DNA from 2 places in the Pseudorhizobium marinum genome. Region 1 is predicted to be linked to the other one. Evidence: predicted binding sites of a transcription regulator. Region 1 holds the regulator's gene; the other holds the start of a gene.
What was found. Region 1 encodes PhoB, which activates phosphate uptake and scavenging genes when phosphate is short. Its sites were predicted from a motif close to TGTCATNNANCTGTCAT; they were not measured.
Positions count from the first base shown of each region.

Region 2: the regulator PhoB is predicted to act here: its motif matches at 4,611-4,627, upstream of ugpB (sn-glycerol-3-phosphate ABC transporter substrate-binding protein UgpB).

Region 1 covers NZ_JMQK01000018.1:30,008-36,804, reverse strand. Annotated here, with positions in the region: gene EO99_RS0118940 (transglutaminase-like cysteine peptidase) at 12-623, opposite strand; gene EO99_RS0118935 (hypothetical protein) at 886-1,143, shown strand; gene phoB (phosphate regulon transcriptional regulator PhoB) at 1,199-1,885, opposite strand; gene phoU (phosphate signaling complex protein PhoU) at 1,903-2,622, opposite strand; gene pstB (phosphate ABC transporter ATP-binding protein PstB) at 2,666-3,481, opposite strand; gene pstA (phosphate ABC transporter permease PstA) at 3,495-4,730, opposite strand; gene pstC (phosphate ABC transporter permease subunit PstC) at 4,823-6,283, opposite strand; gene EO99_RS0118905 (substrate-binding domain-containing protein) at 6,353-6,797, opposite strand, start outside.
Region 2 covers NZ_JMQK01000045.1:1,216-8,012, reverse strand. Annotated here, with positions in the region: gene pyrF (orotidine-5'-phosphate decarboxylase) at 1-631, opposite strand, end outside; gene EO99_RS0124860 (histidine phosphatase family protein) at 618-1,217, opposite strand; gene pmtA (phospholipid N-methyltransferase PmtA) at 1,226-1,819, opposite strand; gene dnaN (DNA polymerase III subunit beta) at 1,940-3,058, opposite strand; gene rsmI (16S rRNA (cytidine(1402)-2'-O)-methyltransferase) at 3,362-4,225, shown strand; gene EO99_RS0124840 (YraN family protein) at 4,215-4,574, shown strand; gene ugpB (sn-glycerol-3-phosphate ABC transporter substrate-binding protein UgpB) at 4,702-6,018, shown strand; gene ugpA (sn-glycerol-3-phosphate ABC transporter permease UgpA) at 6,098-6,797, shown strand, end outside.

The DNA of each region.
Region 1 (6,797 bases):
GGATGGATGCCCTACCGCACCGACCCTACCAGCATGTCGCCGCGGCTCTCGATGCTCAGCCAGCGGCCGGTATCGCGTGACGACTGGCGCTTGACGTAGACATAGCCGGTCTCGTTCCACCGCCGGACCTTCGGGTCGAGATTGTCCAGGACGAAGTCGCCGTCGGCCGTGCGCACCGTCAGGATCGCATGCCCCTCCCCGTCCGGCTTGCGGACCACCGTGAGGAGAAGATTGGACAGTGAGAAGCCCTTGGCCGCCAGTTCCCTGCGCTTCAGGAGGGCAAAGTCCTCGCAGTCGCCTTCGGTCACCGGATAGGTCCAGACCTCCTCGCGCCCGTAGATCAGCTTGTCGCGCTTGGGCGTGATGCGCGCGTTGACGGAGGTGTTGACGCGCTCGATCGCGGCCCATCGCTCCGGGGTGAGCTTGCGCGGCGGTGCGGACGGCAGGCGCTGGCTGCACTCGGCCCGGTTCAGCTTACAGAACTCGTAGTGCCCGATCGGCTGCGACGTGAGCTTGCCCACCACCATGCTCACGCCGGCACCGGACCCGGACGCCGCCACGCCCGGAAGACACACCACGGCCGCTGCGGCAAGGACCGCCTTCAACACGAGAGAAAGTTTCATCCGCCGTTCCCCTGATTCTTAAAAGAAATCTAAAGGAACGATGACGCTCTCCGCAATTTACGAACTCTTACCTGTTATCTTTCGTGCAGACCGCTATATCCTGGCTGCCAGACGCCGATGGGACGGTGTCGCGCACCGTGCAGATTGCTTAAACATCAACCATGTGATGGGACCGTATCCGACCGCGGCAGGAAATCCGCATGGCTCGGGAAACTTTGGCTTCGCCAGCCGTTTCCACGCCAGAAAACCCATGGAGTGCCCCATGAAGCCGTTTTACCTTCTGACGCTTGCCGCCCTTCTCGCCGGCTGCACGACCGCAAGCCAGCTCGAACCGATCCCCGGGAGCCTGATCTATGGCGGCCAGCCGGAGACGCGGCGCACCAAGGCTCCGATCGGAAGCACCGCCACCCATCGGTTCCGGGATCAGTTCGGCCAGGAATGGCAGGAGCGCTATGTGATCGCGCAGGACCGCTCGCTGCGGCTCGTCGACCGGCAGCGGATCGAATATCCGCTCGACTGACTACCAAGCGGAGGGCGGGACCGGCAAGAAGCCGGCCCCAACGGCCTCAGGGGCCTCAGGGGCCTTCCATGGAGTAGCCGGCACCGCGAACGGTGCGGATGACATCCTGCATGTTGGAGAAGTTCAGCGCCTTGCGCAGGCGCCCGACGTGGACGTCGACCGTGCGTTCGTCGACGTAGATGTCGTGGCCCCAGACGCCGTCGAGCAGCTGCGCGCGGGAATAGACGCGGCCAGGAGACGTCATCAGGAACTCCAGCAGGCGGAACTCGGTCGGCCCCAGGCGCACTTCGCGGCTCTTGCGGTGGACGCGATGGGTCTCCCGGTCGAGCTCGATGTCGCCGCAACGCAGCACGGCCGACAGCACCTCGGGCTTGGAGCGGCGCAGCATCGCCTTCACGCGGGCCATCAGCTCCGGCGTCGAGAAGGGCTTGACCACATAATCGTCGGCGCCGGTGGAGAGGCCGCGGATGCGCTCGCTCTCCTCGCCGCGTGCCGTCAACATCAGGATCGGCAGGCGCTCGGTCTCGCGGCGCATGCGAAGCCGCCGGCACAGCTCGATGCCGGAAACGCCGGGCAGCATCCAATCCAGGATCAGAAGGTCGGGAACACGTTCCTGAAGCCGCATTTCGGCCTCGTCGCCCTTGGTGACCGTCTCCACCTCATAGCCTTCGGCTTCAAGATTGTAGCGAAGAAGCACGCTCAGCGCCTCTTCGTCTTCTACCACCGTAATTCTTGGCTGCATGCGTGTCTCCGTCCGTCCTAATCGTCGCTCAGGATCGTGCTGAGCGTGTTGGACCGATCGTCCTTGGGGCGTTCGCCCTCGGGCTGCTCGCCCGTCGCCATGTAGTAGATGGTCTCGGCGATGTTGGTGGCATGGTCGCCGATCCGCTCGATGTTCTTGGCGCAGAACAGCAGATGCGTGCAGCTGGTGATGTTGCGCGGATCTTCCATCATGTAGGTGAGGAGTTCGCGGAACAGCGAGGTGTAGATCGCGTCGATCTCCTCGTCGCGCTGGCGAATGGCTTCGGCCTTCTCCACCGAACGGGTGACATAGACGTCGAGCACGTCCTTCAGCTGGATCAGCGCCAGTTCCGAAAGATGCTCCAGGCCGCGGGCGAGATTGCGCGGGATGCCGCTCTCCTGAACGGCGATGACGCGCTTGGCGGTGTTCTTGCCGAGATCGCCCACCCGCTCGAGGTCGGCGGCAATGCGCAGCGACCCGATGACTTCGCGCAGGTCGGAGGCCATCGGCTGGCGCTTGGCGATGGTGACGATCGCCTTCTCGCCGATCTCGCGCTCGGCGTTGTCGAGGATGACGTCGTCGGAAATCACCTTCTGGGCGAGAGCCGCGTCCGAGTTCACCAGCGCCCGGACGGCGTCGGCGCACATCTGCTCGGCAAGGCCGCCCATTTCGGAGATGCGGCGCGTCAGAAACTTCAGTTCGTCATCATAGGCGGAGGTAATATGGGTCGATGGCATTATTTGGTCCTCGCTAGCTTCGCGTCAGGCTGCCGAAAGCGGATCAACCGAAGCGGCCCATGATGTAGTCCTGCGTGCGCTGATCGCTGGGGTTGGTGAACATCTTGTCGGTATCGTCCTCTTCCACCAGGTTGCCGAGGTGGAACATCGCCGTGCGCTGCGAAACGCGTGCCGCCTGCTGCATGGAGTGGGTGACGATGACGATCGAATAGTTCGCCCGCAGTTCGTGGATCAGTTCCTCGACTCTGGCGGTAGCGATCGGGTCGAGCGCCGAGCACGGCTCATCCATCAGGATGACTTCCGGGGAAACGGCGACGGCACGCGCGATGCAGAGGCGCTGCTGCTGGCCACCGGAAAGGCCGGTGCCGCTCTCCTGCAGACGATCCTTGACCTCGCTCCAGAGGCCGGCCTTCTGAAGGCTCGCCTCGACGATCTGATCCAGTTCGGCCTTCGAGCGCGCCAGTCCGTGGATGCGCGGTCCGTAGGCAACATTCTCGTAGATCGACTTCGGGAACGGGTTCGGCTTCTGGAACACCATGCCGACGCGGGCGCGCAGTTCCACCACGTCGATATCCGGATCGTAGATGTCCTTGCTGTCGAGGGTCAGCAGGCCGGTGACCTTGGCGCCCTGGATGGTGTCGTTCATCCGGTTCAGGCAGCGCAGGAAGGTGGACTTGCCGCAGCCGGACGGGCCAATCAGCGCCGTTACCGTGTTGTTGCGAACACCGAGATTGACATCGAAGAGTGCACGCTTCTCACCGTAGTAGACCGACACGTCTTTGCCGACCATCTTGTAGTTGACTTCGTTCATCTTTTTTACCAGAGCCTTCTCAGCAGCAGCGTCGGACAACATATTCATATCGTGCTCTCCTTTACCACCGGCGCTCGAAGCGGCGGCGAAGAATTATCGCAATCAGGTTCATGAACAGCAGAAATACCAGAAGCACGATGATGGCGCCGGAGGCGCGTTCGAAGAACGCCGGATCGCCGCGCTGGGTCCAGTTGTAGACCTGGACCGGCAAGGCCGATGCCGGATCGAAGAAGCCCTCGGGCGGACCGGCGGGATATTCGCGCACGAAGGCCACCATGCCGATCAGCAGCAGCGGCGCGGTTTCGCCCAGCGCCTGCGCAAGGCCGATGATGGTCCCGGTCAGGATGCCCGGCATGGCGAGCGGCACGACGTGATGGAAGATCGCCTGCATCTTCGATGCTCCGACCCCAAGGGCCGCATCGCGGATCGACGGCGGCACGGCCTTCAGGGCGGCGCGGGTCGCGATGATGATCGTCGGCAGCGTCATCAACGTCAGCACGAGGCCGCCCACCACGGGAGCAGACTGCGGCAGGCCGACGAAGTTGATGAAGACCGCGAGGCCGAGAATACCGAAGACGATCGACGGCACCGCCGCGAGGTTGGCGATATTCACCTCGATCAGGTCGGTGAGACGGTTCCTCGGCGCAAACTCCTCCAGATAGATGGACGCGGCGACACCGATCGGCAGGGAAAGCACCAGCACGATCAGCATCATGTAGAGCGAACCGAGGATGGCGACGCCGAGGCCGGCGGCTTCCGGTCGCGTGTCGGATGCGTCGGGATTGGTGAAGAAGTCCCAGTTGAAGCGGGTCGTCAGGATGCCCGCTTCCTTCAGCTCGTCGGCCAGCATCAGCTGCTCGGGCGAGACGTTGCGGTCGAGCTCGGCGCTCGCCATCGTGACACGGCCCTTGTAGTAGCCGTCGATACGACCGGAGGCGAGCAGGTTGAACTCCACGGTCTCGCCGATCTGCGAGGGATCGTTGAGCACGTAGCGGCGCAGCATGGCCGGCTCTTCGCCGGAGATCAGGTCGGCGGCGTCATCCGCGTCGATCCCCGTGAGGCCACGCTCCGCCATGGCCGCAGCAAGCGAGTCCTCGATCAGAGGCGCATAGCCGAATGTCGAGACCTTGGAGATCTCCTCGATGTCGCGTGCCCCCGACTTGTCGAGGCGGGCGGGGTCGAGATAGATGTCGAGGGTGATATAGGTCTGGCGGAAGGTCGAAGCGCCGTTCGCGAAGATGGAGACCAGCAGGCCGACCAGCGCCAGGACACCGATGGCGACGGCAATCAGTCCCATCAGCCGGAAGCGACGTTCCGATGCATTGCGGCGGCGGGTCCGCGCCTCGCTGGCAGACGGCGACTTCGCAGGGGTTGCGGCGGTCATATCGGTCATTCGTACTGCTCCCGGTATCTGCGCACGATGTAAAGGGCCAGTACGTTGAGCCCAAGGGTAATCACGAAGAGGGTGAGGCCGAGCGCGAAGGCAACCAGCGTCTCAGGGCTGGCGAATTCGGTATCGCCGGTCAGCTGACTGACGATCTTCACCGTCACGGTCGTCATCGCCTCGAAGGGATTGAGGTCGAGCCTGGCGGCTGCACCGGCACCGAGGACCACGATCATGGTCTCGCCGATGGCGCGGCTTGCGGCCAGCAGGATGGCGCCGACGATGCCCGGCAGCGCGGCCGGCAGGATGACCCTCTTGATGGTCTCCGACTGGGTGGCGCCCAGCGCATAGGAACCGTCGCGCATCGCCTGGGGCACGGCATTGATGATGTCGTCGGACAGCGAGCTGACGAACGGGATGATCATCACGCCCATGACGAGGCCGGCGGTCAGAACCGACGAGGACGAACTCCCCAGCCCGAGCGGCTGCGCGATCCAGTCGCGCAGGAAGGGGCCGAAGGTGATCAGCGCGAAAAGACCGTAGACGATGGTCGGAATGCCGGCGAGCACTTCGATGGCCGGCTTGGCGAAGCTGCGCAGGGTCGAACCCGCGTAATCGGCAAGATAGATCGCGATCATCAGGCCGACCGGGACCGCCACCAGCAGCGCCACCAGCGATACGTAGAGCGTACCCCAAAGCAGCGGCAGGATGCCGAGATCAGAACCGCCGCGGAACTGCGGGTTCCAGACCGTGGAGAAGAAGAATTCGGAGGCCGGATACAGCTTGAAGAAGTTGATGGTTTCGAACACCAGCGAGAAGACGATGCCGACGGTCGTGAGAATGGCGATCGTGGACGAGCCGATCAACAGAGCCTGAACGAAGTTCTCGCTGACGTTGCGGGCGCGCATCCTCGGCTCGATCCGTCTCATCGACCACGCAAGGAGGCCGAGAGCCAGTCCGATGACGGCAACCGTCATCATCAGACGGCCGATATCTGCGCCCTGGCGATAGGCTTTCGCAGCTTCATACACTTCCTGCGGCACATCGCCGGCCAGCGCTACACCAACCTCAGCCATGCGGGCGCGGATCGTGGTGAAGTCGACCTCGCCGCTGTTGAGGGCTTCTTCGCTGAGCTCGGTATTGGCGAGGACGGCATCGAGCCCGCCTGCGATCTGTCGCACGTCCGACATCACGAGGCTCAAGGCCCCGCCCTGCGGGATCACGCTGTCGGGGATCATGTCGCTGACGCGACTTTCGATGATGATCGGCTGCACGAACAGCCAGGCAACCATGAGAAGCAATGCAGGGACGGCAGTGAACAGAGCGACGGTCTGTCCGTAATAGCCCGAAAGAGAGTGAAGCTTCACTCCGCTTTTCGCGGATGCGGCAACGGCTCGACGCCTGCCAAAAAAATAGCCGAGTGCCGCGAGCACCAGGACAACGAGGACAATGCTGCCAACGCTCATCTAGCCCATACCCTTCACAAACGGGAAACTGGCGGCGCAGATGTTGCGCCGCCAGAAGGGATTGCCGAATTAGTTCAGCGAACCCATCGGGGTGCGGTTCTTAACGGCTTCCTGCGTCTTGGCAAGCTCCGGATCGGAAACCAGGCCGTATTCAGCAAGCGGACCGTTCGGGCCGGCGATCTCGTCCGAGACGAAGAACTCTACGTATTCCTGCAGACCCGGGATAACGTCCAGGTGAGCGTTCTTGACGTAGAAGTAGAGCGGGCGCGAAACCGGGTATTCGCCGGCAGCGATCGTCTCGACGGTCGGCTCGACGCCGCCCATGGTGGCGACACGCAGCTTGTCGGTGTTGTTCTGGTAGAAGGACAGACCGAAGACGCCGATGGCGTTCTTGTTGGCGTCGATGCGCGACAGGGTCTCGGTGTAGTCACCGTCGATGTCGACCGAAACGCCGTCCGTGCGGAGCTGCATGCAAGCCTTGGCAGCAGCCTTCTTGTCGCCGGCATTTTCAGCA
Region 2 (6,797 bases), on a different contig from region 1:
TGACGACCGGCCGGCCGACGACGAGATGGCTGGACCCGGCCCGCAGGGCGTCGGCCGGGGTCATCACGCGCTTCTGGTCACCGGCGTCCGATCCGGTGGGACGGATGCCGGGGGTGACGATGTTCATGTCCGGTCCGACGATCGGGCGAACCGCTGCCGCCTCCTCGGCCGAGCAGACGATACCGCCCATGCCGGCCTGTCTCGCCTGTCCGGCGCGCCGCAGCACGAGGCTGCGCGGATCGCAGTCGTAACCGGCCTCGCGCAGGTCCGCTTCGTCCATGGAGGTCAGCACTGTGACGCCAAGCAGGGTGAGACCTGAGCCCTTGGCCGCCTCGACGGCCGCCTGCATCGCCTTTGGATAGGCATGCAGCGTCAGCATCGAGACGCCCATCCTGGCGATGTTTTCGACGCCCTTGGCAACCGTGTTGTCGATGTCGAGGAGCTTCATGTCGAGGAAGACCTTCTTGCCCTCGTCGATCAGCTCGCGGGCGAAATCCAGGCCTCCGGCAAAGACGAGCTGGTAGCCGATCTTGTAGAAGGAGACGTCGTCGCCGAGGGTGGAGACGATCGCCCGCGCCTCGCTCACGGTCGGAATGTCGAGGCCAACGATCAGGCGGTCACGCGCGTCCATGTCCAAATCCCTTCCACTCTTCCATCGGCATCCAGTCGCATGTCAGGATACGGTCTGCAAGAGAGAAGGCGTACAGGCTGCCGCCGCCGGCCGGCTGGTCCTGGTCGCGTCCGATCGGCAGGCCGGCAAGGTGGCACTTGAGAAGCGTTCCGACGCCGCCATGGCCGACGAAGGCGATCGGCACCGTCGGGTCGTGATCGTGAAGGATGTGCTCGACCGCGCGTACGATCCGGGCCTGCGCATCGACCGCCCGTTCCCAGCCGTTGAAGCTGTCGTCCGGATGCGCAAAGAACCAGTCGGCGGCCTTTTCGAACTCCGGCGGCGGCAGGAAGCCGGTCGCGGATCGATCGTTCTCATGCATGTCGACCACGGTTTCGACCGCGAGACCGGGGATGCGCGCCAGGATTTCGGCGGTCTCGATCGCCTTGCGCTCGGTGCTGGAGATGATCCGCTGCAGCGTTGCCGCCCAGGGCTGCTGCGACGCTTCCAGCGTCCGTCGGCGGCCAGTATCCGACAATCCCCAGTCCGGAACCGGAACACTCGGGTCGATGTGGACCTGCGGGTGGGTGATGTAGAGGCCGAACACGGTAAGGCTTACCCCCGGCTATAGGTCCAGAGCTGCGCCGGCGGAATATTGCGGACCACGAAATCGAGGTGCTTGATCTGGAACCGGTCCGGGCGCGCATCAATCGGCGACACGGCGCCATAGGTGATCTGCACCACCGGACGGCCGGGCGGCATGCGGTCGAGCAGGTCTTCCAGCAAGGCGATGCGCTTCTCCATCGGAAAGCTCAGCATCGGGATGGCGGAGATGACCGCGTCGAACTTGCGGTCCCTCCAGTCGCCGAGCGTCGCGTTGAGATCGAAGGCATCGCCATTGATGAAGTTCACGCCCGGCAGTGTGCGCTTCAGATGCTGGTAGAAGTCAGTGGAAAATTCGATGGAGGCGAGGTTCTCCGGCGCGATGCCGCGCGCCAGGATGGCCTTGGTGATGATGCCGGTGCCCGGCCCCAGCTCCAGGACCGGAAGGCCGGACGAGGGGTTGATGACGCTCGCCATCCGCCGCGCGGTGACGGAGGAGGTGGGAAGGATCGCCCCGACGCTCTTGGGCCCGTCGATCCAGCCTTTGAAGAAGCGGATCTCCTCGTCGAACTTTCGGCCAAGCCGCTCTTTCAGGCGCATTTCCATCTTCCTCTCCCACGGTCTCTGGAGGTTATGGGCAGTCCATGACGCAAAAACAAGGCGAAATGTCGCATCCGGAAAACCGCAATAAAAAAGCGGCAGGAGAACCGGCCGCTTTCTTGTCCGTTACACCCGCATCGGCATCAGCACGTACAGGGCGTCGTCCCCGGCCAGGTCGCGCACCAGCGTCGGTGAGCCGGCATCCGCCAGCATGAAGATCGCGTCGTCACCGGACAGCTGCGCGGTGATGTCCAGCAGGTATTTGGCGTTGAAGCCGATCTCCAGCGGATCATTGTCATAGCCGACCGCGACCTCTTCGGTGGCGCTGCCCGAATCCGGGTTGTTCACGGTCAGCGTCAACTGGCCGTCGGACAGCGCCAGCTTGACGGCGCGTCCCCGTTCCGAGGAAATCGTCGAGACGCGGTCGACGGCACGGGTGAAGCTCTGGCAATCGACGCGCATCTCTTTGTCGTTGCTGGTCGGAATGACGCGCTGGTAGTCGGGAAACGTGCCGTCGATCAGCTTCGACGTCATTACGACCGAGCCGATCGTCAGGCGGATCTTGGCGTCGGATACCTCGATCGTCACGACCGCCTCGGGGTTGTCGACCAGCTTCTGCAGCTCGCCAACGGTCTTGCGCGGAATGATGATGCCGGGCATGCCTTCCGAGCCGGACGGGGCATCGATATCGGCGCGCGCCAGGCGGTGGCCATCGGTGGCGACGGCCCGCAGTTTGAGGTCGCTGCCCACTTCGATCGTGTGGAAGAAGATGCCGTTCAGGTAGTAGCGGGTTTCCTCGGTCGAGATCGCAAACTGCGTGCGGTCGATCAGCATCTTCAGATCGGTCGCCTTCAGCTTGAAGGTATGCGTGAAGCTGCCGGCGGTGAGATCCGGGAAATCCGTCTCCGGCAGGCACTGCAGCGTGAACTTCGAACGGCCCGACTGGACGGTCATGGAGCCGCCATCGGGATTGGTGGCAAGCAGGACTTCCGAGCCGTCGGGAAGCTTGCGCACGATTTCGTAGAGCAGATGGGCCGGCACCGTCGTGGCGCCCGGCTGCTCGACCATGGCGGCGACCGCCTCGGTGATCTCGAGATCCAGATCCGTCGCCTTGAGTTCCAGGTCCGCGCCGGAGGCGCGCATCAGGACGTTCGACAGGATCGGAATGGTGTTTCGCCGCTCCACCACGCGGTGGACGTGGTTCAGCGACTTCAGGAGGTTGGACCGCTCAAGAGTAATACGCATGACGCTAACCGCTTTCGACCGGGGCGCGCTTGGGATGCTGGCGCCCGTATAATTGCCGGCCGGAGGGCCGGAAGATGTGGACGCGCAAAATGGCAGAAGATTTGCCCAGAAAGCAAGAGCCGCGAGGCCGTCTCGTCCCGCAAATTCGGAAGGACAACGGCGATCCACAGGGAAAACACCGGGCGGCTTCCCTTGCTCACGGGCCGTGGCTTGCCCATAAAGGGTCATGACACTTCCATTCTGCCGAGCATGCCCTTGAGCGAAGACCAGAAAACCACGGCGCGCAGTTACCGCATCGCCAACATGGCCATTCCAGCGCGTCCGCTGGAGCCCGGTCTCTATCTCGTCGCGACGCCGATCGGCAACCTCGGCGACATCACCCTGCGGGCGCTTGAGACGCTGGCGGGTGCCGATGTGCTGGCCTGCGAGGATACCCGCGTGACCCGCGTGCTGCTGGACCGCTACGGCATCGTCAACCGTCCCTATGCCTATCACGAACACAATGCCGACGAAGCCGGTCCGAAGCTCCTGGCGGCGCTGGAGGGCGGCCGGTCGGTGGCGCTCGTCTCGGATGCGGGAACGCCGCTCGTCTCCGATCCGGGCTATCGCCTGGGGCAGATGGCGATCGAGGCGGGACATCGCGTCATCCCCATTCCCGGTGCGTCGGCGCCACTGGCCGCACTGGTCGGATCGGGCATGCCGTCGGATGCCTTCCTCTTTGCCGGCTTCCTGCCCGTCAAGGACAAGGGCAAGCGCGACCGGCTGGCGGATCTCGCCAAGATCCCGGCGACGCTGATCATCTTTGAATCTCCCCACCGCATCGGGGCAAGCCTGGCAACGGCCGCGGATGTACTCGGGCCGACCCGCCGGGCCGTCGTCTGCCGCGAGCTGACCAAGACCTTCGAGGAGTTCCGGCGCGGGACGCTCGGTGAACTGGCCGAGCACTACGATGACCGGCCGGTCAAGGGCGAGATCGTGCTCCTGATTGCGCCGCCCGACCTCGACGACGTTCCGGGCGCAATCGAGGTGGATATCCTCTTGAAGGAGCTGGCCAGTTCCATGCCGACCTCCCAGGCCGCGGCCGAGGGCGCGCGGCTGACCGGTCTTTCGAAGAAGGACCTCTACCAGCGCCTCCTGGCGCTGAAAGGGGAGGCGGGTGGTCACTGACCGCAGCCGACGCAGCGCCGAACGGCGCGGTCATGTCGCCGAGTATCTGGCGGCAGTCTTCCTTCTGCTAAAGGGCTACCGGATCCTCGCACTCCGCTACAAGACGAGATCGGGAGAAATCGACCTGATCGCGCGCAAGGGCGATCTCGCCGTCTTCGTCGAGGTGAAAGCCCGTGTCGGCGAAAGGGAGGCGGTCGACGCGGTCAGCGCCACTGCCCAGAAGCGCATTCGCGCCGCCAGCGACATCTGGCTGTCGCGGCGCCCCGATGCCGCCCGCCTTTCCCAGCGTTACGACGTGATCGCCGTCCTGCCCGGTCGCCTGCCGCGGCACTTCAGGGATGCCTTCTGAGCGGATTTCCTGACGTTGTTGCAAAGGCGTGCAACGTGTAATGAAACTGACACAAAACTGTTAAGCCGCTGTCACAACCTGCGCCTATCCCGCTCCTCGAACTTTAACGGGTTGAGAGGACACGATCATGTTCAACAGACTTTCTATGGCCGCACTTGCCGTCGCGCTTTCCGCGACATCGTCGCTTGCCGCGACGGAAGTGACCTGGTGGCACGCAATGGGCGGCGAACTCGGCAAGAAGCTCGAGGAAATCGCCACAAAGTTCAACGAGAGCCAGAGCGATTACAAGGTCGTGCCGGTTTACAAGGGTTCCTACCCGGAAACTCTGACCGCTGCGATCGCTGCGTTCCGCGCCAACCAGCAGCCGGCCATCGTGCAGGTTTTCGAAGTCGGCACCGGCACCATGATGGCGGCCGAGGGTGCTGTCTATCCGGTCTACAAGCTGATGGCCGATGAAGGCGAAGCCTTCGACACCTCATCCTTCCTCTCGCCGGTTGTCGGCTATTACTCCGACACCAGCGGCAATATCCTGTCGCTGCCGTTCAACTCCTCGACGCCAATCATGTACTACAACAAGGATGTCTTCGAGAAGGCTGGCCTCGACCCGGAAGTTGCCCCGAAGACCTGGGCGGAAGTCGAAGAGTTCTCCAAGAAGATCGTCTCCTCCGGCGCTGCCAAGTGCGGCTTCACGTCTGCCTGGATCACCTGGGTTCAGACGGAAAACCTCTCTGCCTTGCACGACAAGCCCTTCGGCACGCTCGAAAACGGCTTTGGCGGCATGGGCTCCGAGTTCGAGTTCAATGGCGATCTGCAGGTCAAGCATTGGGCAAACCTGAAGAAGTGGCAGGATGAAGGCCTCTTCAAGTACGGCGGTCCGGTCGGTGGCGATCAGGCGGCGACCATGTTCTACGCCCAGGAATGCGCGATCACGATGAACTCGTCGGCCGGCCGTGCAGGCGTCATCAACAATGCCAAGGACTTTACCCCGGGCTTTGCTCCGCTTCCCTACTATGAAGACGAGATCGAGCAGCCGAAGAACTCCATCATCGGTGGCGCGACGCTCTGGGTTCTGAACGGCAAAGACAAGGCGACTTACACCGGCGTTGCCAAGTTCTTCTCCTACCTGTCGCAGCCGGAAGTTCAGGCCGATTGGCATCAGTTCACCGGTTATCTGCCGATCACCAACGCGGCCTACGATCTGGGCAAGAGCCAGGGCTATTACACCGAGAACCCGGGCTCCGACATCGCCATCGAGCAGATCACCCGCGGCACGCCTTCGGCAAACTCCAAGGGCCTGCGCTTCGGCAACTTCACCCAGGTTCGCACGATCGTGGATGAAGAGTTCCAGTCGCTGATGGCCGGCAACAAGGACGCCAAGCAGGCACTCGACAGCGCCGTCGAGCGTGGCAACACGCTGCTGCGCGAATTCGAAGCGGCTAACTGATCACTTCTGATCTTGTGCGGAGGGCCGGCTTCGACCGGTCCTCCGTTCGTTTTTTCGGCAAGCTCTGGCGGGGCCCTCCATGGAAACCAAAAAGACCACCTTCGATAACCGGCTCTTGCCCTATCTGCTCCTCGCGCCCCAACTTTTCATCACGCTGGTCTTCTTCATCTGGCCCGCGGCGCAGGCGGTAAAGTCCTCCTTCGAGCGCGAAGATCCCTTCGGTCTCTCCACCGCATTTGTCGGTCTCCTGCATTATCAGCGCCTGCTCTCCGATCCCGAATATCTGGCGGCGCTGTCGCGCACCGGTGTTTTCGCGGTTTCGGTCACGGTCCTCTCCATGGTGCTTGGCCTTGCGTTCGCCGCAGCCGTCGACCGGCTGACGCGCACGGGCAAGGTCTACACGACGCTTCTGGTCTGGCCCTATGCGGTGGCGCCCGTCGTCGCCGGTATCCTCTGGTGGTTCCTGTTCAACAGCACGACCGGTCTGATGCCGTTCGTGCTGGAACAATTCGGCATCGACTGGGATCATGACCTGAACGGAACGCAGGCCATGATCCTGATCATCGTCGCCGCGGCCTGGAAGCAGATCTCCTACAACTTCCTGTTTTTCCTGGCAGGCCTGCAGTCGGTTCCGCAGTCGCTGATGGAGGCTGCCGCCATCGACGGATCCGGGCCGGTCAAGCGCTTCTTCACGATTTCACTGCCGCTGATTTCGCCCACCACCTTCTTCCTGTTCATCATCAACGTGAACTACACGATGTTCGACACCTTCCCGATCA